One region of the Heyndrickxia sp. FSL W8-0423 genome, then DNA from elsewhere that is predicted to be linked to it. Evidence: riboswitches for the same ligand, from Rfam matches in the RefSeq annotation. Region 1 holds a riboswitch; each other region holds the start of a gene.
The links. Region 1 has a riboswitch for S-adenosylmethionine ahead of MKY81_RS00620 (methionine ABC transporter ATP-binding protein). Riboswitches for the same ligand answer to the same signal wherever they lie in the genome.
Positions count from the first base shown of each region.

Region 2: another riboswitch for S-adenosylmethionine. It lies ahead of ssuE (NADPH-dependent FMN reductase); the one in region 1 lies ahead of MKY81_RS00620 (methionine ABC transporter ATP-binding protein).
Region 3: another riboswitch for S-adenosylmethionine. It lies ahead of MKY81_RS02855 (methionine ABC transporter ATP-binding protein); the one in region 1 lies ahead of MKY81_RS00620 (methionine ABC transporter ATP-binding protein).

Region 1 is NZ_JBBPBE010000001.1:127,511-135,492, reverse strand. Features, by position in the region: gene MKY81_RS00635 (vWA domain-containing protein) at 13-1,395, shown strand; gene MKY81_RS00630 (M20 metallopeptidase family protein) at 1,475-2,635, opposite strand; gene MKY81_RS00625 (YfcC family protein) at 2,713-4,140, opposite strand; SAM riboswitch class I at 4,327-4,431, shown strand; gene MKY81_RS00620 (methionine ABC transporter ATP-binding protein) at 4,571-5,605, shown strand; gene MKY81_RS00615 (methionine ABC transporter permease) at 5,595-6,257, shown strand; gene MKY81_RS00610 (MetQ/NlpA family ABC transporter substrate-binding protein) at 6,324-7,166, shown strand; gene solA (N-methyl-L-tryptophan oxidase) at 7,234-7,982, shown strand, end outside.
Region 2 is NZ_JBBPBE010000001.1:2,757,325-2,765,306, reverse strand. Features, by position in the region: gene MKY81_RS14045 (GntR family transcriptional regulator) at 1-96, shown strand, start outside; gene ybaK (Cys-tRNA(Pro) deacylase) at 131-607, opposite strand; gene MKY81_RS14035 (hypothetical protein) at 752-1,054, opposite strand; gene MKY81_RS14030 (Gfo/Idh/MocA family protein) at 1,348-1,809, opposite strand; gene MKY81_RS14025 (Gfo/Idh/MocA family protein) at 1,790-2,296, opposite strand; gene MKY81_RS14020 (NUDIX hydrolase) at 2,533-3,150, opposite strand; gene MKY81_RS14015 (class I SAM-dependent methyltransferase) at 3,189-4,034, opposite strand; gene MKY81_RS14010 (LLM class flavin-dependent oxidoreductase) at 4,246-5,604, opposite strand; gene ssuE (NADPH-dependent FMN reductase) at 5,625-6,179, opposite strand; SAM riboswitch class I at 6,262-6,365, opposite strand; gene MKY81_RS14000 (ABC transporter permease) at 6,478-7,158, opposite strand; gene MKY81_RS13995 (osmoprotectant ABC transporter substrate-binding protein) at 7,176-7,982, opposite strand, start outside.
Region 3 is NZ_JBBPBE010000001.1:580,944-588,925, reverse strand. Features, by position in the region: gene MKY81_RS02880 (hypothetical protein) at 1-2, opposite strand, end outside; gene MKY81_RS02875 (L,D-transpeptidase) at 105-443, shown strand; gene MKY81_RS02870 (hypothetical protein) at 679-906, shown strand; gene MKY81_RS02865 (hypothetical protein) at 965-1,198, shown strand; gene MKY81_RS02860 (spore germination protein) at 1,228-1,464, shown strand; SAM riboswitch class I at 1,593-1,710, shown strand; gene MKY81_RS02855 (methionine ABC transporter ATP-binding protein) at 1,803-2,828, shown strand; gene MKY81_RS02850 (methionine ABC transporter permease) at 2,818-3,480, shown strand; gene MKY81_RS02845 (MetQ/NlpA family ABC transporter substrate-binding protein) at 3,519-4,364, shown strand; gene MKY81_RS02840 (M20 family metallopeptidase) at 4,455-5,651, shown strand; gene brnQ (branched-chain amino acid transport system II carrier protein) at 5,838-7,172, shown strand; gene MKY81_RS02830 (LCP family protein) at 7,286-7,982, shown strand, end outside.

The DNA of each region.
Region 1 (7,982 bases):
GGGACATGAACTGTGAAAAAGCTTTTATATGTATTCTTATTTTTGTCACTCATTTTGGCGGCATGCTCGAAGGATGTTTCACAGTCACCAAATGCGGATAAAGACAAAAAACAGTCCACTGAAGTGAAACAAGTAGAGGAAAAGTCAGAAAACGAGTACACGGCAAAGGAAGTTAAGTATTATGACATTGAGATGCCGAAACGTGAATTATCAGATATTGAAAAAGAATTACTTCGTTATCCTGGAAAATACAGCGGCGATCAATACGACGAAGAAAAAGTAAAAGAAGCACTGGATCAGTTGCCTGATGACTTAACGAAGGAACAGTATATGGAGGAGTTAAAGTTTTTATTGAGCGAGGATTATCATAAAGAAATGGAAACATTATTAAACTTTGATTCTACTGTTAATATTTCTGTTGATCGACCTGATGAGTCAGTTGAGATACCGGGCATGAAAACCGCACATTACGCCATTTTAATCGATGCTAGTGGGAGTATGAAAGCTTCTGTTGGTGGGAAATCAAGAATGGAAGTAGCAAAGGAAGCGGTTCTTGAATTCGCTGAGCAAATTCCGGAAAATGCCACCATTTCAATGCGAGTTTATGGTCATAAAGGCACAGGAAGTGATTCTGATAAAAAAATGTCTTGCAGCAGTTCAGAGAATTTTTATAATGGTCGCTTTGACAAGTCAAAATTTAACCAATCATTGAAAAAGGTAAAACCAGCGGGTTGGACGCCTATTGGTCTTGCGTTAAATAAAGTAAAAGAAGATATTCCTAAAAATACGGATGAGGTTGTCGTATATGTAGTAAGCGACGGCATTGAAACATGTGGTGGGAACCCAGTCAAGGCCGCAAAAGCGTTAGTGTCGGCAGATATTGAAACGGTTGTAAACATAATTGGGTTTGACGTAGATAATAAGGGGCAGAAATTACTGAAAAATGTGGCGAGTGCTGGAAACGGTGAATTTACGTATGTTAATTCGGAACGTGATTTGAAAAAGTATTTACGAGCACAATATGAAGAAATTCAAAAAGCATGGATCGAATGGAAGGAAGAAGGAAAAAGAAAAGCAATTGACTTAAAAGAAGAAAAGAAAACATTAGCAATAAACACGAAGGAAAGCATGAAAGAAAAAAGCATTCGTGAAAAAGAACGAATGAAACAAGCAGGGGAATATTTAAAAACGCGATTTGAGGATTACAGTAATCCGGCTAGACAATTATTCTCTAAAATTGTTAGTTATGGGGATAGTAAATGGAAGTATGCAGTCGATACAGGTAACCTTATGTGGAGAGAAGTTGTCGATAATGGCAATGATGAGTGGAGGAAATTTGTAGATGAGGGAAACAAAAAAATTAAAGAAACGATTGATAAGAAAAATGGAAACTAAAGCAAGGGACTACTAAAACAAGGGACTACTAAAACAACGAAAAGCACACTCGATAGGAAGAGTGTGCTTCAATATGAATCTATTCACCATTCAATGCCAATTGAATCATCAACTCAATGGCGGTAGGGATCGCATCTTCATCAATATCGAATAAAGGATGGTGATGCGGGTATTTGCTTTTTTCACTTTGCATGCCTACATTAATGAAGGCACCTGTTTTTTCCTTTAAATAATACGAAAAATCTTCAGCCCCCATGGATGGTTCCATTGGTTCAAACGCTTCTTCACCGAATATATCTTGGATCACCTTTAACGCATATTCACATGCTTCAGGGTGATTGTACAATGGTGGTGTCCCTTCGATAAATTGATAGTGCCCCTTAGCCCCAAAGCTTGCACAAATGGACTCTGTTAATTGAGCTGTTTTTTTGTTCATTAGTTCAGCAGCCTCGAATGTCATTGCTCGAATCGTCCCTTGTAGTTTCACTTCAGACGGAATAACATTGTAGGAATTTCCGGCCTGCATTCCACCGAAAGAGATCACGCCGGCATGTAATGGATGTAAATTTCTGCTGACAATGGACTGAAAGGCTTGGATCAGATGTGTCGCGATATAAATTGGGTCCACTGCGTCTTGTGGTTGGCCACCGTGTCCGCCAACACCTTCAATCGTAATATCGAAATCATCACTGGAGGCCATGGCAAAGCCGGATGCAAAGCCAATTTTGCCTAGCGGAAGCCTTGACATTAAATGAATACCATAAATCACATCGACTCCATCTAATACTCCCTCCTTGACAAGCTGTTGTGCCCCACTTGGTGACGCTTCTTCGGAACTTTGAAAAATAAATACAATATTGTTTTTCACTTGGTCGGGATGGCTACTCATCCATTTCGCAACGGCGAGTAATATCGCTGTATGGCCATCGTGTCCGCAACCATGCATAACACCGGGAACGGTTGATATGTATGGCTTGTCACCCTCTTCGTAAAGAGGAAGAGCATCCATATCGGCTCTAAGTGCAACCGTCTTTTTTCCTTCGGTGCCTTTAAAATAGGCGATTACATTTGGTTCCGAGAAACGTGAATCGACGGGAATGCCGAACTCAGCTAATTTCTCCTTTACATAAGCGGCAGTTTCAAACTCCTGACCTGACAGTTCTGGATGCATATGAAAATGCCTGCGTTGTTCAATTGTCCAAGCTTTTAAGGCTGAATCTACTAGTTTTGTCTGTAACATGATGAACCCTCCGAAATTCTTTATTGAGTATTTAATTAGACATAAGGTGCAATTCTTCCTGTTTCATGGATATTATTTTAAAACGGTCCATAATGAATTGCTTGGGCGATGAGTAGGAATACGACACTGATTCCGATCTCGATAAAAATAAATGGCAGTACCCATTTGAACCATTTCGTAAATGGAATGCCCGCGATAGCAAGGCCGGCAATTAATACCCCTGCCGTTGGAAAAATAGAGTTGGTGATGCCATCCCCGAGCTGAAATGCCAATACGGCTGTCTGTCTAGTTACACCAACTAAGTCAGATAGCGGAGCCATGATAGGCATCGTAAGCGCGGCTTGTCCACTTCCAGATGGAACAAGAAAGTTAAGGAAAAGCTGGACAAAAAACATTCCTACTGCGTTTAATGCGGGTGATAACTGACTTAAAAGGGAAGAAGCATAATACAAAACGGAATCCATTAATTTTCCATCTTGGAATACAACGAGAATGGCTTGTGCGAAACCGATAATTAATGCGCCACCAATTACTTCCTTTGCTCCATCCATAAAGCTATCCGCCATTTTGTTTGGATTTAATTTTCCAATGATTCCGATGAGGATACCGAACAATAGGAACAAACCGGCGATTTCTGTAATATACCAACCGAATTTTAAAACCCCTGTAATCAATACAACAAAGTTAAGTAAGAAAACAGTAAGGACCCACTTATGGCGAGTTTCTAACTTTACATCAGATGCAATTGTGTTTCCTTTTTGGAAGTTTCCTAGGAACCGTAGTTCTGGCTGTGCTTTAACTTTTTTGGCATAGCGGTAAACGAATAGGACTCCTGCGATATAAAATGTAGCAAGCAATGCCAGTCGGAGGCCAATGCCTGAGAATGTTGGTAATTCTGCAATGCTTTGTGCGACCCCAACATTAAATGGATTCATTATGGCACTCATAAATCCAATATTTGCTCCGAGAGAAACAATCGCAAATCCGACCATTGCATCGAATCCTAAGGCTATTGCCAGTGGGGTGATAATCGCTATATAGATGATAGTTTCCTCTGCCATACCCATTAAGGTCCCACCTGCTGCAAAGAACAACATAAGAACAGGAATAAGTAGCAGTTCACGATTGGCGAGCTTTTTTGAAATCGTCAGTATCAATGCATCAAGAGCACCTGTCGCCTTTAAAATACCGAAAGAACCACCGACCATTAATACGAAAAAGATTATTCCAGCACCTTGAATCATTCCCGTATGAATACTAGTGAATATTTTAAAAAAGCCAACCGGAGACGAGTCCGTCAAATGAAACGAATCAGGAACAACGATCGTTCGGCCATCCTTATCTACTCGATCATATTCCCCCGCAGGTACAATGTATGTTAATACAGCAGCAATAATAATCACGAAGAAAATAAGGACAAAAGCATTGATATTTCTAACGTTCTTCTCCTGATCTTGAGGAGGGGACTGATTTTTTGGTTTAAATTGAAGAAGAGTGTTGGGCATTTTGTAAACTCCTTTTTAAATAATTGATATGAATTTTTATGCAACCAATTGTAATATATATTCATTGGTTATGCAAGAATAGTTTAATATTTTTGTATTACCAAAGAAAGCCTATCACTCTTATTCAAAAAAAGTATTGACAATTAATGATTAATTTTATAGTATTAAGTAAATTTTAAATTGAATAACTTATCCAGAGAGACTGAGGGACAGGCCCGATGACGTCCAGCAACCTTCTATATATGAAAGGTGCTAATTCCTGCAGAATGTTATCATTCTGAAAGATAAGGTTTAGATAGACGCTAACCACTTTCGGATGATTGTGGTTTTTTTTATTGTCTAGCGCAACCAACCTGAAAGAACATTTGCTTGTCGGGGCTAAGCAAGGCGCTTACGCTTTTCGTATTGGTTTTTGAAAGGGGAAAACAACATGCTTGTACTAGAAGATATCCACAAATCGTATGGAAAAGAGAATAAGGTTCATGCATTAAAAGGAATTAATTTGAAAGTAGAGAAAGGGGAAATCTTTGGGGTTGTAGGATTTAGTGGTGCTGGAAAAAGTACTCTCATCCGTTGTGTGAATTTATTAGAACGACCTACTGCTGGAAAAGTGTTAATCAATGGTGTGGATCTCTTATCCCTACAACCAAGTGAATTACGAAAACAACGAAAGAAAATCGGGATGATTTTTCAGCAATATAATTTATTGCATTCGAAAACCATTTTCCGCAATGTGGCAATGCCGCTCATTTTAGAAGGGAAACCGAAGGATGAAATTCAGAGGAAAGTCACTCAATTATTATCCTTTGTCGGGTTAGAGGATCACATGGATAAATATCCCGAACAACTATCTGGAGGGCAGAAGCAGAGGGTTGGAATCGCAAGGGCGTTGGCAACTGATCCCGATATTCTTCTTTGTGATGAAGCAACATCAGCCCTTGATCCGAATACGACGGAGGCAGTGCTGGAATTATTACGCAAGGTACGCGATGAATTAGGAATTACTATTTTGATGATCACTCACGAAATGAATGTAATACGCGATATTTGCGATAAGGTAGCGGTCATTGAAAGAGGAATCATTGTTGAACAAGGTTCGGTAATCGACGTGTTTACTGAACCGAAAACGGCTATTGCAAGAAGCTTCGTACGAACCGTTTTGAACGATACCATTCCTAAATCGGTACAAAAGCTGATTGAAAAGAGCAGTCAAGCGAACCCACATGGTATTTATCGGATTATTTTTAAAGGGGCATCAACGAATATACCATTATTATCGAATATAGCCAAACAGTTTTCAATCGATTTGAATGTTCTTCATGGAATGATAACGGAGCTCCAAGGGAAACCTTTTGGAAATTTAATTGTAGAACTAAAAGGAGATGCGGATGAAATCCATCGTGCCGTCCATTACATACAAGAGCATGATGCAGTAATTAAGGAGGTGACAGAAGATGGCTTTTGATTGGAGCTGGTTCTGGCCGGAATTTTTGACAGCTATAAATCAAACCTTCTATATGGTAATAGTCGGATTAATTATTTCGATTATTATTGGTTTGCCCATCGGGGTTGTGTTAGTTATTACAAGAGAAAATGGGATTCTTGAGAACAAAATTATTTTCAATATTCTTAATGTCATCATCAATATTTTTCGTTCCGTACCGTTCATTATCCTAGTCGTGGCCATTATCCCCTTCACCCGATTAGTGGTCGGAACGTCGATTGGGACGACGGCAGCAATTGTCCCACTTGTTCTCTATACAGCGTTTTATATCGGTCGATTAGTTGAAAACTCTTTACTAGAAGTGGATCACGGTACCATCGAATTAGCACAAGCGATGGGTGCAACACCGTGGCAAATTATCTGGAGATTTCTACTTCCCGAAGCCCGAAGCTCGTTAGTTCTAGCCTTAACGATTGCGACCATTGGATTAATTGGTGCTTCAGCTATGGCAGGAGCTGTTGGTGGTGGAGGAATCGGTGATTTAGCGATTACGTACGGATATAACCAGTTTAAGACCGAAGTAATGATTATTACCGTCGTCACACTAATCATTTTGGTTCAACTCGTTCAATCACTAGGAAATATTATTGCGAAAAAGTTAAGACGAAAATAAACCACATCAACGATTGTAAAAGGTCATTCTTTTTATAATAAAAAACTACATGGAGGAATCAGGAGTATGAAAAAACTAGCAATTATTTTACTCGGCTTACTAATTATTCTCGCCGGGTGTGGATCAAACAGTAGTTCAGGAAAAAGCGGGGACAGCAAAACAGTGAAAGTAGGTACATCGTCAGCAGAAGTTCCAACATGGAATCTCGTTAAAAAACTGGCAAAAGATAAAGGAATCAATATTCAAATTGTAAAATTTGATGATTATGTTCAGCCTAATCTCGCTTTAGACAGTGGAGAAATTGATATTAATGCATTTCAAACCGTCGTCTATTTTGATAGCTTCAAAAAGGATCGTAAATTAGATTTATCCGCAATCGGGACGACTAGCATTTGGCCAATGGGAATGTACTCTAAAAAAATTAAAGACATTAATGAAATCAAAAATGGGGACCAAATTATCATCCCGAAAGACCCTACGAATCTAGGAAGAGCCCTCTTGCTTATGCAAAAAGCTGGTCTTATTAAATTAAAAGATGGCTTTACTGGCGCCGGCGGAGTAGAAAATGTTGTTGATAATCCTAAGAATCTTAAAATTACACCGGTTGATGCAGGACAAACAGCTCGTGGCTTAGACGATGCAACAGCATCAATTATCAACTGTGATATGGCTATCAATGCCGGATTAAATCCTTCCAAGGACCCGATATTTGGTGAAGATGCCAGCAATAAAGCCTATGTAAATATTATTGCTGCCCAAACGAAACGCAAAAATGATAAGACTTTACAACAAATTGTGGATATTTATCACGATGACGAGGTGACAAGCTTCATCAAAGATCATTTCAAAGGTGCGGCAGTTCCGGTTGTTAAACCAGTTTCTTATTTAGATGACTATAAACAAAACTAAAATGATACGATGGGCTGTTTATTTCTATTAAACAGCCCTTATCTATTGATCGTTAGGAGATTACGAGATGAAACAGGAATCCTTTTTTGATGTCGCAGTTATCGGTGCCGGAACGATGGGAATGGCTGCGGGTGCTTTTTTAGCTAAGCAACAGGTAAAGACTTTACTGATTGATGCCTTTGATCCACCCCATCATCATGGCAGTCACCACGGAGGGACACGGATGATCCGTCATGCATACGGTGAAGGCCGGCAGTATGTGTCCTTAGTTCAACGAGCCCAGCAATTGTGGACCGAGTTAGAAGAGCAGAGTGGGTATAAAATATTTGAAAAAACGGGCGTGCTAGGATTGGGACCGAAAGATTCGGTATTCCTTCATGAAACCATCGAAGCAGCAAAGAAGTATAATCTGCAACTGGAAGTCTTATCCGGAAACGAAATTAAAGAAAAATGGCCCGAAATTCACCTTCCTGAACACTATATTGGTTGTCTTGAAAAAGAATCAGGACTTGTCTATAGTGAAAAGGCTATTCAGGCATATAAAGAAATGGCTTTAGAAAACGGAGCCAAACTTGTCACGAATTCGCCTGTCCTTGAAATCGAAATGGATAATGAAAATGGGATTAAGATGATTACAGCTGATGAGGAATTCTACGCAAAAAAAATCATCGTAACAGTAGGTGCATGGGCATCGAAGCTTTTGCCAAATCTAAAGCTTCCGATTCAACCCGTACGGAAAGTAGTAAGTTGGTTTAAAACACCAAAAGGCAAATTTGATATTGGCCATTTCCCATCCTTTTACGTAGATGATGTCGA
Region 2 (7,982 bases), 2.6 Mb from region 1:
GAGCTTAAAATTGAGTTAAGCAAACATTTCGAACATGCATTGGAAAGTGTAGATAATCAGTATAGGGGATATCAAGAATTGGATGAGATTTTTTAAATCTATTAAAGGGTTAGGTAATATTTACTAACCCTTATTTAGACAAATCCACGTATCGGGCCTTCACTACTCTTTCTAAACTTTCTGGCTCCAACTCAATTTGCACGCCAATATTTCCTCCGCTTACAATAATTGTATCTAGTGTTCGTGCTTTTGCATCAATAAAAGTAGGAAATAATTTTTTCATACCGATCGGGGAACAACCACCACGGACATATCCGGATACTTTGATAATATCCTTTACTGGAATCATTTCTATCTTCTTTTCCTCTGCAGCCTTTGCTGCTTTCTTTAGGTCAAGCTCAGCATCAACTGGTATGATAAACACATAGTATGCCTTGCTTGAGCCTTGGGAGATTAGGGTTTTATATACGACTCCATCTTCTCTTCCAATTTTTTCAGCAACTGACACTCCATCAATTTTCCCGTCATCAGTTGTGTAAGTCATCATTTTATATGTGATTTTTTCCTTATCTAGTATTCTCATCGCATTCGTCTTTCCTTTTTTCATTTCTTCAGCCTTCCTAAGTTCCAAGTTGAATTAATTTTTTTGAATATCCCACAATACTACATTTTTAGTCTACCTTTAGGGTTTATTGGTTCAACGACTTTCTATACCGTATAAAAAACAGGGTCTTCACTTCGCTGTTTTAGATCAAAGAATAACTAAAACAACTACGAGATATAAAATGATATACGCGAGATATAAATAAACTATATTGAGATTTAAACGCTTACACATTATTCTTAGCATATCGACTAGTTTATTGTTATTTATGAACCACTGTATAACAAGTGCAGCAAGAGCTAATCCTAAAATAATTTGAAGTGCGAGATTATCGGTTAAACATTCAAATAAAGGAAGCAGTTTTAATGCAATCGTGAATGCAACAAAGGATAAAAAAGACTCAAACGCTTTATTAGGTTGTACTTGCCTTTCTTCTTGTAATGGATTCACTGTCCTTTTCCCTCCTCTTTATATATTAATTTTCTTATTATTTTCTCCACTGTAGATTCCCAGTACTGAATTGATGTAGGTCCAGTATAGTCTTTATTTTTATAATGGACTGACATATTGTAATAAAAACGTTTCTTTTCAGCGTAACTATAAGAATTTGAAACCCAAGATCATGCATAGGAAGGTTTAAAATAGAATTGGTAAAATCTATTTCTACCCAAGCTGAACTATCACAGAAAGATGCCGCAAAAGTGGTTGACTTCTTTTTAGAACTAATTACGCTAAACTATATATTAATTTGCCAAAATCTTATCTAATATAACTTGGTTTTCATATCCATCTTGAATTGTTGGTAAATCTCTATCTAATTTGTCAAAAATAATATATTCATATACTTTTTCCAAAAACGGATAAAAAGCAGGATAATAAGCCTTCGCTTCTAAAGTAAGATGAACAGGAATATTCTCTTGTTGAAGAATATGGATTTTTTTTAATGGTTTACTTCCTTTTCCATATTTAAGAGTATTATCATTCATCAGCACAATCGTTCCCGCACTACCAAATATCCTTAATTGGGATCCGAATCCATGGTTTACCCCTGAAAGCAGTTGAAGGGAAAAAGTAGAATTATTCTTCATCTTTCCATGAATGAAAAAAGCATCATCTGCATCCCGAAACTCACCTGCTCCTTCTGGAACATGTGTGTGTACAAAGCCATTAATTTTTTCTATTTCATCACCTACTATCCATCTCATTACATTCGATCATATGTGATCCAATTGCACCTAACATTCCACCAAATTGTTTTTTTTGCGCCATCCATCCTCTACTTGTTAAGTGAAGATGCTCATATTGTGCACTCGAAATATGATAATCAAAATGAATAAGATCCCCAATATTGTTTTGAAATAATTTTTTCATTTTTTGCCTGATAGGAAGAAATCTCCATTCAAAATCTATCATTACTTTGGCGGAATAGTGTGTCGTTAGTTCTATTAATTCTCTCGATTCATGGCGATTCATTGTAAATGGCTTTTCGCAAACAATATTAATTCCTTTTTTTAGTGCTGTTTTAACCATATTATAGTGAAACGGAGGCAATGAACTTACAAATAATAGATCGAGTTCTTCATAATCTATCATTTTGTTCCAGTTTCGATAATGTTTAGGAATAGTTGATTCACTAAATATTCCATCTGGGATTTGATGACGATTCATCGTGCAAACTGCAGTTAATTTCATCCTAGGATGTGTTTGAATAATGGGAGCTTGAACCCACTCGCATCACGGCTCTCCTCCTCCTAAATTAAGAGCAGTAGATTTTGTCTACTGCTTCTAGATTGTGTTTATTTACGAAATTACTTTTTTGTAACAAGACCCCTGCCTGTGAAGTTCGCAGAAACTGGTGTTTTCCCAACTTCCCTCGCCCAAACAGATACTTAACCAATATGACATAAAACAATCAGAATTTAAACAATTCAATCAAAATATATACGTTCATCTGAACTATTTGCTATTCTTATTGCCATCTCAATTTGTGATTTAGTATTTCTGGCTTCTGATAGTTCAGGTAGTTCATTTTCAGCAAAAAAGCTTACATCACTGGTTTCAATTCCTTCTAAAGACATCCCGCCAATAATTTCGCATTGGATGAAAACTTTATATACATGATAAAGTGAAGGTGGATGTGGATGATACTTTTTATCTAGAATTCCTAATAGTTTAACTGCTTTTACATCGTAGCCTGATTCTTCCTTTACTTCTTTAACAGCAACTTCGCTTGGCGATAATCCAATGTCCGCCCATCCTCCAGGTAACGCCCACTTGTTATCTGTCTTTTCTTTGACCAATAGAATTTTCTTATTTCTTAAAACAACAGCTCGAATATCTACTTTTGGTGTTTGATAGCCTGTTTCATTTGCAAATAAATCTTTTATAAAGGTTGTATCCATATTTGTCTGATTGGATAGGATTTCTATACTAATCTTTCTTATTAATTCAAATCTCTCCTTGTCATAAATATCATTAGAATAAGTTAACCCTGCTTGGGCAATTGCTTGTAACTGTTTCACCCATTCTAGCCATTTTAGTTCCATAATCATTCACCTTTTTATTTCATTTTTCTAATTTACATTTAGTTTGCTGTAAAAGCATAGACTGACAAAGGAATAATTTTATTTACTTTAATATGCTCTTCTAGCATGTTTTTTTCAGATTGAAGGAGTTCTTTAAGCTTTATAGGTAGTTCACCATTTTTTTGTAGTTCTTCATCAAATTCTGTTAAAACATTATGTATTTCCCATTGACCATCTTGTATATCTGGGGAAAAAATAGATGTTTCATTCGTGATTGTCCAACCAGCATGTTTTGCGATTTTTATTATTTCATTTGGGGTAAATAATGTTCGTACATTTGATTCACTGTTGTCCTTAAACGACTCAAGTTGTGCTTGAATAAGAATAGATAAAAAATGAGAATACTGTTCAATTTTATGAATGTTTGTATCCCATTCTGCAAAACATAATTTTTTTCCCCATTTTTTAATTTTGCTCAGTATTTCAAATAATTCTTTTTTTGACTTTAAATACCACGAGCAATGTGATAATACGATACAATCAAAATATCCATCTGGAAAATCTATTTCAGGGGACAGTATATCCACATTAAAGTTCATATTAATCTGCTTACCTAACTTTGAATGTGTTAAATACATTGCAGAATCACCTAATGATACCGGACTACCGTAAGATTCAGAACCAATATCTACTCCTTGAACTAGACCACTTTCTCCTACATAATAGGCAAGCACTGCTGTTGTATCCCCTTGACCGCAGCCTATTTCAAGGACCTTATCCCCTTTTTCAATTTCCCAAAACTCAACTAGTTTCATACGATGCTTTGTTTGTATCCTTTGAATATCCCGCATTTCTATATTTGCAGCCATACAATCAACTATGGTCTCTAATACTTGTTTATTCATCAATACCCTCCAAATACAAAAAGATAATTTCAAAAAATCCTTTGATATATAAAACTTCGATAATCTATAAAATAATCCTTCTTTTTAAACATTCAATCCACCAAGCGGAATAGGCGTTTCAAAATGGCTTTTATTTCAGCCAATTCTAGTGCTAATAGTAAAATATGAAAAACCTTATTTCGTAGTTTACGAGAATAAGGTTTTTCATATTTTAAACAGGTATTCTCCTATTTCGATGTTGTCTAGCTGGATGATGTTCATGTAAAAAATCATTTCCAAATAATTTTTTCCGGAATGTCCCTTCTTCATATTTTTTTCTGACTAATCCACGCTCTTGTAGAATTGGTATGACAAATTCTACGAAATCCTCAAAGGTTCCAGGCGTAATCGCATAAGCTATATTAAAACCATCTACTCCCGTTACTTCTACCCATTCCTCTAATGAGTCCGCAACTTTCGTTGGAGAGCCGACAATAACTGGACCTAATCCACCAACCCCAACAAATTCTGCTACTTCTTCTACAGTAAACTCTGAGTATGACTTCAATGCTGACTGAATAGCATCGTTTTTCACATATTGAATTTTCTCTTGTGGATTAAGTTCCTCTAAATTGAGTCCAGTCCATCCGCCAACTAATGCTAGTGCACCTTCGTAGCTCGCGTATTTTTTGTATTCATTATATTTCGCTTCTGCTTCTTCTTGTGTCGGGGCGACAATTGGGGTAATAAGAGTTAGAATTTTTATTTCTTCTGGTTTTCTTCCAGCTTTAATAGCTTCTTCCCGAAAAGCTTGAACTGTCTTTTTCGTACTTTCCATTGTAGTTGCGCCAATGAAAACTAGCTCTGCATGCTTTGCCGCAAATTTTCTGCCTCTAGAAGATGCACCCGCTTGAAAGATAACAGGTGTTCTTTGAGGTGATGGTTCACATAAATGCGCACCTGGAACTTTATAATACGTACCCTCGTGTTCAATATCATGAACTTTACTCGGATTCGTATAGATCCCCTTCTCTTTATCTACAATAACGGCGTCATCCTCCCAACTCGCTTCCCATAATTTGTAGACAACATCCATATATTCATCAGCAATATCGTATCTATTATCATGACTAAGCTGTTTATCAAGGCCGATATTTAATGCAGCACTATTTAAATAGGAGGTAACAACATTCCAGCCGATACGCCCTTTCGTTAAATGATCTAAAGTAGAGATTCTCCTGGCAAACGTATATGGATGTTCGTAGCTTGTTGAAGCTGTTAATCCAAATCCTAGATGTTTTGTTACTTGAGCCATTATTGGAACGACAAATGCCGGATCGTTTACCGGTACTTGTGCACCTTGGCGAACTGCAGGATCCCTTGAGCCTTGATAAACATCATAAGTACCTAACACATCAGCTAAGAATATCGCATCAAAACAACCCTTTTCCAAGACCTGCGCAAGATGAGTCCAATATTCTGCATCTTTATAAGTAGAGGAGCGATCTTCTGGGTGTGACCATAAACCAGGGGATTGATGACCTGCACAATTCATATCAAAAGCATTCAAATAGATTCTTTTTTTTACCATTTTCAGACCTCCTAAATTTTTTACAAAGATTGCGCTGTAAATTGTTTGAGCTGTTTAATCGACTTAACAAATCCGTCAACCTGCTCAGATAATCGTTGAATCGACTCAATATGTGTCAGAGGATTTCGTTTATTGGATTTGTCAATAGCACTTTCTAAAATATAAATTCCTTGTAAAGGATTTCCCTTTAATGTTGTTATGAGTGGTTTTAATGCATAATCTAGAGCGAGTAAGTGCGCACCACTGCCTCCTACCATTACAGGAAAAACAGGTTTTCCCTTAAGTATTCTTTCAGGCAATAAATCAATTAATGTCTTTAATACACCTGTGTAGGATGCTTTATACACAGGTGATCCGATAATGACGCCATCTGCATTTATAATCGTTTGTGCCAAATGATTAATATCCGGACTGTCATAACGGCTATTTACTAAATCTAAAGGTGAGAAATCGACAACTGAAGCATACGAAACAGAAATCCCTTCTTTCTCTAATAAAAATTGAACATGTTTCAACACAAGATCTGTTTTGGACTTATCAGATGGGCTCCCACATAAAATTACTACTTTACTCATATCACTAACCTTCTTTCTTATAAAATTTTTCAAGCAAAAAGTCCCCTTTTCAAAAAGAAAAGAGGACTCCTCAATGCGTCATCTCTTATCTTCCAAGCGAATGCTTGCTGGAATTAGCACCTTTCTACCTAAGTAGAGGTTGCTGAAGCTTCTTCGGGCCAGTCCCTCGGCTTCTCTGGATAAGAATTATTTAATTGTATTAATAATAATATTTGAACATTTAATATGTCAAGATTAATTCTGACTTTTTTTATCTGAATTATAAGTCTTGTTGTTGGTCTACACCCTCTGTTCCATATTATGCAGCTTCCTTCATTTCTAATTTTACTTCTTTTTTCTTTTTCACAGGAGATAGGATTCGTTCCAGCCAGCCCATCAAAAAGTCTGCAGCAACTGCCATTAATGCAGTCGGAATCGCTCCAGCCAATATTATGGACGAACCGTTCGTTACATTCGTACCGCGGACAATAATATCACCTAGTCCACCTGCTCCGACAAATGTTCCGATTGTTGCAATCCCAATTGCGACAACTAGTGCGTTTCTGAGACCTGCCATAATAACGGATAATGAAAGTGGCAGCTCAACCATTCTTAGTATTTGAAATTTCGTCATCCCCATCGCTTTTCCGGACTCCAACAAGAATTGATCGACATTAACAATTCCTGTATAAGTGTTCTTTAAAATTGGCAAAAGTGAATATAGAAATAATGAAAGGACTACTGTATTTGTTCCTAACCCCATAACTAACATTAGGACCGATAACATCGCTAAGGCAGGAATCGTTTGGATAATATTTGCAAGTGAAATTACCCACGTACTAAGCCTGCGGTATCGCGCAATGATGATTCCAAACGGAATAGCAACAATCGCAGCAAAAATTACCCCGTATGCTGACATTAGAAAATGTCGATAAAACTGTTCCCAAACATATCCACCATTGTGAGCGTAATAATCAAATAATCCTTGTATCGTATTCAATTCACACACCTCCAGTCTTACTCAAAATAGTTATTTTCCTCTAAAAACTCTTTAGCAACAACAGAAGGCTCTTTCATTTTCCCATCGCTTTCATAATTCAATTGCTGCATTTTTTTCGTACTAATCTTTCCAACCAGCTTTTGTAAGATTCCTTTTAGTTCAGGATGTTTTTTTAATACATCATTTCTAGCAACAGGCGATGCGTCGTAAGGTGGGAAGAAATGTTTGTCATCTTCCAGTACCTGAAGATTATATGCATTGATTCGGCCATCCGTTGTATAAGCTAAAACAACATCCATTTTTCCGCTTTGGACTGCTTTATAAACGAGACCGATTTGCATTGGGAAGGTTTGACCGAATTCGAAGCCATACTCCTTCACAAAACCTTCGTAGCCATCCCCTTTTCGTTTTAACCATGAATTATCAACACCTAAACTCAAGTCTTTCACCATTGGTTCTAATTGGGAAACTTTTGATATGTTATTTTTTTCAGCAAAGTCTTTCGTTACAGTAAATGCATACGAATTGGCGAATCCATATGAATCAAACCATGTTTGATCAAAACGTTTATCAAATTCTTTCTGAACAATTTTTAATGCCTTTTTTGGATCGTTCACTGGATCCATCCCAAGAGCACCCGGCAAATCGGTACCTGTATAGCGTGCAGCTGAGATATCAACATCCCCGTTAAGCATTGCTTTATGCAAAACGATGGATGAACCTAAATTGTTCACCAAATCCACCTTTAAATCCGTATAATGTTCGATCATATATTTTTCCATATATCCAAGAATTTGTGTTTCTGTTGTTGTCACCATACCTAT
Region 3 (7,982 bases), 450 kb from region 1:
ATATCATCATATCTCCTTTTTTATTTCTTCCTTTAATTTTATCAAAAAAATACGGTAGGCAACAAAATGTAATGATTCATATGGTGGTATAGGAGGTGGTACGAATGGTATATGAAATACATGTGTCTACATCTAAGCGTCGCTTAGCACTTTTGAATAACGGCCGGGTAGTTAAAATCTATCCAATCGGAGTGGGGAAAATGTTAACACCAACGCCGAAGGGTACGTATAGAATCATTAATAAGCAGCCAAATCCGGGCGGACCATTTGGAGTAATGTGGATGGGACTATCAAAACCACATTACGGAATTCATGGAACGAATAATCCTGCATCAATCGGGAAACTGGTCTCCCATGGTTGCATTAGAATGTATAACCAAGATGTTTTATCCCTATCTAAAATAGTACCGATTGGGACGAAGGTAAGGATAAGTCAGTCATGATTTTACACTCAATGGAAATTATGTAGCCCTAAAAAATAAAGTGAACAAAAAGATAAGATAAATATAAGGTTCTTCTTTGGAGTATGAAGAATATAAATTTTATAAAGGGTTCACTTGAAGGGAGGATAGGTGTCAAGCCAAATCAATTTTGTTTAAACGAAACGCAAATTCTTGGATACCAAGTGTGAAAGATAAACAAAATGGTCCAAATGAATAAAGAAAGGGAAATGGAATCATGGTCTTTGAACCTATTCAAATTAATCTTAGTGAATTGAAAATCAATAGTTGTGACCATTCGAGTGCAATTACTCTAGGATCTGCAGTTATCGTTGGCAGAAGAGTGGTTGCAAAGAAAAACCAACCAATTGGTCAACTTTTATCAGATCGTACCACTGTTATATCCTCTAAAAGTTTTACAATTGATGACGATATTGAAGACTTCTTTCGCACAAAAGGCATATAATCAATTAACCCTGTCCCTTTAGGTCGATGGTCTGATATAAAACATAGGAGGTACGAATATGTTATTTGCACCAGCAGTGATTAATCTTCAGACCTTTAAACTGAATTCAATAGATCACACAGCGGTATTAAATATCGGGCAATGCCAGCTATTAGATATTTTTGTCGCCTATAAAAGGAATCAAGGAATTGGAGAACAAAACGGTGATGGGGTTCGGATAATCTTACCTGTTTCATCCGTGTTAGACTCAGATTTCATTGATAGTCCTGCAGTTAAAAATAGTATTGTTTAGTTTGATTTCGTAAATAAGGAGTGACATGTATGTTTTTTTTCACACCTATGGTTGTTAATCTTCTCGGATTTAAAATTAATTCAGTCGATAACTCCTCTGTTATAAACGCTGGGCCAGTTCAATCAATTGATCAATTTACGGCTTATAAGCGAAACCAAGCTTTTGGAGAACTAAACGGTGATTTATCTCCAACCACTTTGCCTATTACAGCAATTGTTGATCCGGACGTAAGTGACAGCCCCGCTGTTAAAAATAGTGTTATTTAGTCGTACTTTTTCTAATTGTATAAGTTCAGCTAAATAAATTTAACAAATTTTTAAAAGGCTATTGACTTATTATATTTTTCGAAATAATATTAAGACTATTAAATTACAAAATTAAATAAAATGACTATGACTTATCCAGAGAGGTGGAGGGACTGGCCCTTTGAAGCCTCGGCAACGGGTTTGCATTTATGCAAATACCGTGCTAATTCCTGCGAATCGGGGTTTTTTCGATTCGAAAGATAAGAAGTAGATTGGTTAGTTTATACGAACCCTTCTTCTTATCTGTTCTTGGATAAGAAGAAGGGTTTTTTATTTATTGAAAGGGAGGATCAAGCAACATGATTAAATTTGAAGGTGTAAGCAAAGTGTTTCAGTCAAAAGGCAGAGAAGTGGCAGCTGTGCAGGATGTTTCTCTTTCAATCGAAAAGGGTGAAATATTTGGTGTAATTGGTTTTAGTGGTGCTGGAAAAAGTACTTTGCTTCGACTGGTAAATCTTTTAGAAAGGCCAACATCAGGAAAGGTAATTGTTAACGAACAAGAAAATCTCTCCCTATCAGAGAAGGAACTTCGAAAGATGAGACAAAGAATCGGAATGATCTTCCAAACCTTTAATCTATTTAACTCAAGAACGGTGTTCGGAAATGTTGCCTATCCGTTAAAAATAGCAAAAGTGCCGAAACAGGAGATTAATAGAAGAGTAACGGAACTGTTGCAATTTGTCGGGTTAGCTGATAAAGCAAATTATTATCCTGAACAACTGTCAGGAGGACAAAAGCAGAGGGTGGGAATTGCGAGAGCACTAGCCACTTCACCAGACATTTTAATTTGTGATGAAGCGACATCGGCTCTTGATCCGGAAACAACGAGCGATATTTTGACACTATTGAAGAGGGTAAATGAGGAATATAATGTGACGATACTATTGATTACTCATGAAATGCAAGTTATTCGAACGATATGTGATCGTGTTGCTGTGATGGAGAATGGACGAGTGATTGAAGAAGGTAGCGTCTTTAATCTTTTTACTAATCCTACAACTAAAACAACAAAAAACTTTATTAGCTCCGTCCTAAACGACAAAATCTCACCGCAACTTTTTGAAAAATTGTGCGGAAATAAGTCTAGTCATCTATACCGGATTATTTTTACCGGTGAAGAGACGAGTAAACCATTGCTATCAAACATTGCAAAGTCCTTTGAAGTAGATGTAAATATTCTTTATGGAAATATTAGCGAAATACAGGAAGTTCTCTTTGGTAATTTAATTGTTGAGTTACAAGGGAATCAAGTAGAGATAGGAAGAGCTGTTAATCATTTGCAACAATATGTAGAAGTGCAGGAGGTTACAAGTCATGCAAGTTGATTGGAGTACATTTTGGCCAAGGATATTCCAAGCATCCGGTCAAACGATAACAATGGTTATTTTTACACTGATTTTTGCAACAATATTTGGCTCAATCATTGGGTTGCTCCTTTTTGTGACAAGAAAGGGGAATATTTTAGAGAATCAAACGGTTTCTACGATTCTTAATATCTTAATTAATATTATTCGGCCAATTCCATTCATTATTTTTTTAGTAGCGATTAGTCCTTTGACCCGTGCTGTGATGGGGTCAACTATCGGAACGGCCGCTGCCATTTTTCCGATGACTATTGCAGCATCCTTTGGAATTGCTCGCGTTGTCGAGAATAATTTAGTGTCTATCGATCCTGGAATCATCGAGGCGGCAAAAGCGATGGGTGCCAGTAAACTTCAAATTATTTTTGGCGTATTAATTCGAGAAGCATTAGGACCATTAATCCTTGGTATAACCTTTATTACAGTAGGATTAATCGATTTCTCCGCCATGGCTGGAACTGTTGGTGGCGGAGGTCTCGGAGATTTAGCAATGACATATGGTTATCAGCGATTTGATAAATCTGTCATGATTGTTACGGTCGTGCTATTGATTATCCTTGTTCAAATTGCTCAATTCATTGGAAACTATCTAGCAAAAATTTTCTTGCGAAGATAATGAATAATACAAAACATCAGAAGAAAAGAGGAAACAATGTGAAAAAGACAATTTTATTAAGTGTTATTGCAGTATTTATCTTTTCCCTTTTAGCTGCTTGCGGAAAAGAAACGAGTGGCAACTCTAAAGTGGTGACCATTGGTGTAACCGGGTCGGATGGACAAATGTGGGATATTATTAAGGAAAAAGCAAAAAAAGAAGGGATTACGATTAAGTTAAAAGAGTTCTCGGATTATACGATCCCTAACCAGGCATTAGCAGATGGAGACATCGATTTAAATGCATTTCAACATATTGCTTTCTTAAATCAATTCAAAGAAGAACATAAATTAGATATTACACCAATTGGAACAACACAAATTGCTCCTATGGGTATGTTTTCAGACAAATACAAATCACCAAAGGAAATTCCTGCAGGCGGAGAGATTGCTATTCCAAATGATCCGTCTAACCAGGCACGAGCCTTATTATTGTTACAATCAGCGGGTTTAATCAAATTGAAAGATGATTTCGGCCTTTTCGGTGATCCAACTGGAATCATAGATAATCCAAAAAAGTTAAAGATTACCCCTGTTGTTGCACAACAGACTCCACGAGTATTAAAAGATGTTGCAGCGTCGGTAATTAATAATGGTGTGGCGGGCCAAGCCGGACTGAATATTACGAAAGAATCCATTTATTTAGAGGATCCCAATAGTGATTCGGTAAAACCTTATATCAATATTATTGCCGCACGTTCGAAAGATAAAGATAATAAGACATACGAAAAAATTATAAAGATCTATCATAGCAAAGAAGTGGAAGAGGCGGTTAAAAAGGATACAAAAGGCGGATCAATTGTAGTGGATATGCCAATTCAAGACCTTGAAAGTATCATTAAATAGGAAGAAGTTATTCAGGAAACGAAGGATAATAACTATTTAATTCCGATTAAATCTATGCGATAAATCACATATAAAAGGAGAGAATGAAGGATGACAATCCAAACGAAAAGTTTAAGAGGGGTAATTAATCAAAGTATTGAAGAGGCTAAACAATTGTATATTGAAACAAGTCACAAAATCCATAGAAAACCTGAAATTGGAAACCAAGAATATTTCGCATCAAAAACATTAACCGAAATTCTTGAGAATGCTGGATTTACTGTAACACGTAATGTAGCTGGACATGAAACAGGATTTGTTGCAAGAAAAGCAGCAGTTAAAAATGGTCCGAAAATCGCCTTTTTAGCTGAATATGATGCATTGCCGGGTTTAGGTCATGCATGTGGACATAATATTATCGGCACGACAAGTGTTGCTGCTGGCATTGCCTTAGCAAAAGTAATTGATGAAACAGGCGGTGAAGTGATTGTTTTTGGAACACCCGCAGAAGAAGGAGGGCCAAATGGCAGTGCAAAAGGAAGTTTTGTCAAACATGGATTGTTGGAGGGAATCGATGTCGCGCTTATGATTCATCCATCCGGAAAAACAAGTTTAACGTCTCCGTCTCTTGCAGTCGACCCTCTTGATTTTCATTTTTACGGGAAAGCGGCACATGCTTCGGGTTCACCCGAAAAGGGAATAAATGCGCTAGATGCTGTTATTCAATTGTTTAATGGTATTAATGCATTGCGCCAGCAACTACCTACAGATGTACGGATTCACGGCATCATTACTCATGGTGGTGATGCACCTAATATTATTCCAGAATATGCTTCTGCTAGATTTTTTATACGTGCCAGTACATGGAAACGAGCCGAGGGAATTTCAAAGAAAGTCCGAAACATTGCCGAAGGGGCAGCTCTTGCAACAGGCAGCACAGTAAAAATAGAACGATTCCAAAATGAAGTACATGATTTTATCATTAACGATTCTCTTGATCGAGTTGTTGGGGAAGAACTATCTTTATTAGGAGAAAAAGTTTTTTCTGAAAAAGGGAAAGGAATTGGATCAACAGATGCAGGTAATATTAGCCATGTTGTGCCAACCGCCCATCCACATATCAAAATTGGACCGGATGATTTAATTGGTCATACGAATGAATTTCGTGAATGTGCAGGCTCATTAGAAGGGGATAAAGCGTTAATAACTGGGGCGAAGGCATTAGCATTCACAGGATTTCGTCTATTAACAGATTCACGCTTGCTTGCAGGAATTCGTGCAGATTTCGAAGCAAGAAATATAAAATAGCACAGGAAGAGGTGGTAGATGATACCACCTCTTTATTAATGATATTTCAAAATATTTTTAGAAAATCTCCGAGAAATATGTTATTATTATTTGTCCTTAAATGAGACATATATTTTTCAGAATGTTTTACTATTTTAATATAAGAATTACTATTAATGGTACATTTCGTTTTCTCGGAGGTAAGTAATGAAGAAGAAAGAATCATTTACATTTATAATAGCGATTGGCTTTATGCTATTCGCTTTATTTTTTGGAGCGGGAAATTTAATTTTTCCAGTTATGCTCGGTCAATCAGCAGGTACAGCGATTTGGTCGGCAAATGCAGGGTTTGTGATAACTGGTGTTGGTTTACCTCTACTGGGAGTACTTGCGTTAGGATTCTCTGGTAAAAGCGATTTAAGATCGCTTGCGAGTCGAGCACATCCAATTTTTGGATTGATTTTCACAACTATTCTTTATTTAGCGATTGGTCCGCTATTTGCTATACCAAGGACCGGGAGCGTTTCATTTGAAATTGGTGTTAAGCCTTTTCTGCCTGCTCATGTAAGCTTTATACCATTATTACTATTTACTGTACTTTTTTTCGGAATAACGTGCTATTTTGCTTTAAATACATCGAAAATTGTGGACATAGTAGGTAGAATATTAACTCCTTTGTTATTAATTTTTATTGGAATATTGATTGTAACGGCAGTCATTCATCCGATGGGGAAATTAAGTATGCCCACGGAGTATTATATGAATCATTCTTTTTTTAAAGGCTTCCAAGAAGGCTATCTAACAATGGATACATTAGCTGCTTTTGTTTTTGGAATTATTGTCATTCAAGCCATTAAAGATAAAGGGATATCAGGTAAAGGAAAAATTATGATGACCTGTTTGAAGGCGGGATTAATTGCGGCGGGTCTCCTAGCAATCATTTACACCACTCTATCCTTTATTGGTGCGTCAAGTGTTGAAGAACTGGGCATATTAGATAATGGTGCAACAATCTTGGCTGGTGTATATCATCATTATTTTGGCCAATATGGACGGATATTACTAGGATTTATTGTAGTTGCTGCATGTTTAACAACGAGTATCGGCTTAATATCTTCTAGTGCTATCTATTTTCATAAGATGTTTCCGATGGTGTCCTATAAATTATTCACTATCATCTTATCTATAGTTAGTACAATATTTGCTAATGTTGGATTAATGAAATTAATTAGCATTTCAGAACCAATTCTCGTTGCGATTTACCCATTAGCTATCTGTTTAATTTTCTTAACATTCTTTCATTCACTTTTCAAAGGGAAATCGGAAGTATATATATGTAGTTTATTATTTACATTTATCATTAGTGTTTTTGACGGGTTGAAAGCAACAGGCATTCAAATTCATTCAATTGATCAGCTGTTATCTAGAATTATCCCTTTATATACTGTTGGTATGGGGTGGCTGCTTCCTGCTATAATTGGAGGAATAATTGGATATATAATTAGCATGCTAAAAAGAAAGAAACATAAGTGTAACAATTGAAATCATTTTTTGACCTTCTCATCCAATTTTATAGATGACAAATTTTCGTTTTTCGAAGATAATATAAAAGTTGGGTAAACCACACTTTAAATTAAAGAAAATTGAGGGATTATATGAGCTCAAGATTAAATAAGAAAAAAAGAAAAGTACGTAAAGGAAGAATCGCCCTTTTCATCATTGTCTTATTAATTATCGGTATAGCAGGCTTTGCTTATTCGCAATACAAAGCAGGTGTGAATCAAGCTGGTAAAGGAATAGATAAACAAGAAAATATTGAGTTTAATGGAAAAAAGGATAAAAACGGAAGAGTCAACTTCCTTTTATTAGGAATTGATAAGCGGAAAAACGAAACAAAGTCACATACAGATACGATTATGGTCGCACAGTATGACCCTAAAAATGATGATATTAAAATCATTTCATTAATGCGTGATATGTTTGTAGATGTTCCCGGTTATAAAAAGTGGAAAATCAATACAGCGTTTTTCTTGGATGGTCCTGAACTACTTCGAAAAACGATTCAGCAGAATTTCGGCCTTGATGTCCAATATTATGTCATGGTAGATTTCAAAGGTTTTGAAAAAGTGGTTGATACTCTTGCTCCAAACGGAATCGAAATCGATGTGGAGAAAAGAATGTCCAAAAATATCGGTGTGACATTAGAACCTGGGGTGCAAAAGTTAAACGGGAAAGAATTGCTTGGCTATGCACGATTTAGACATGATGCAGAAGGTGACTTCGGGCGTGTAGCTCGACAACAAAAAGTAATTAATGCGTTAAAAAATGAAGTACTTAGTGTGAATGGTATTA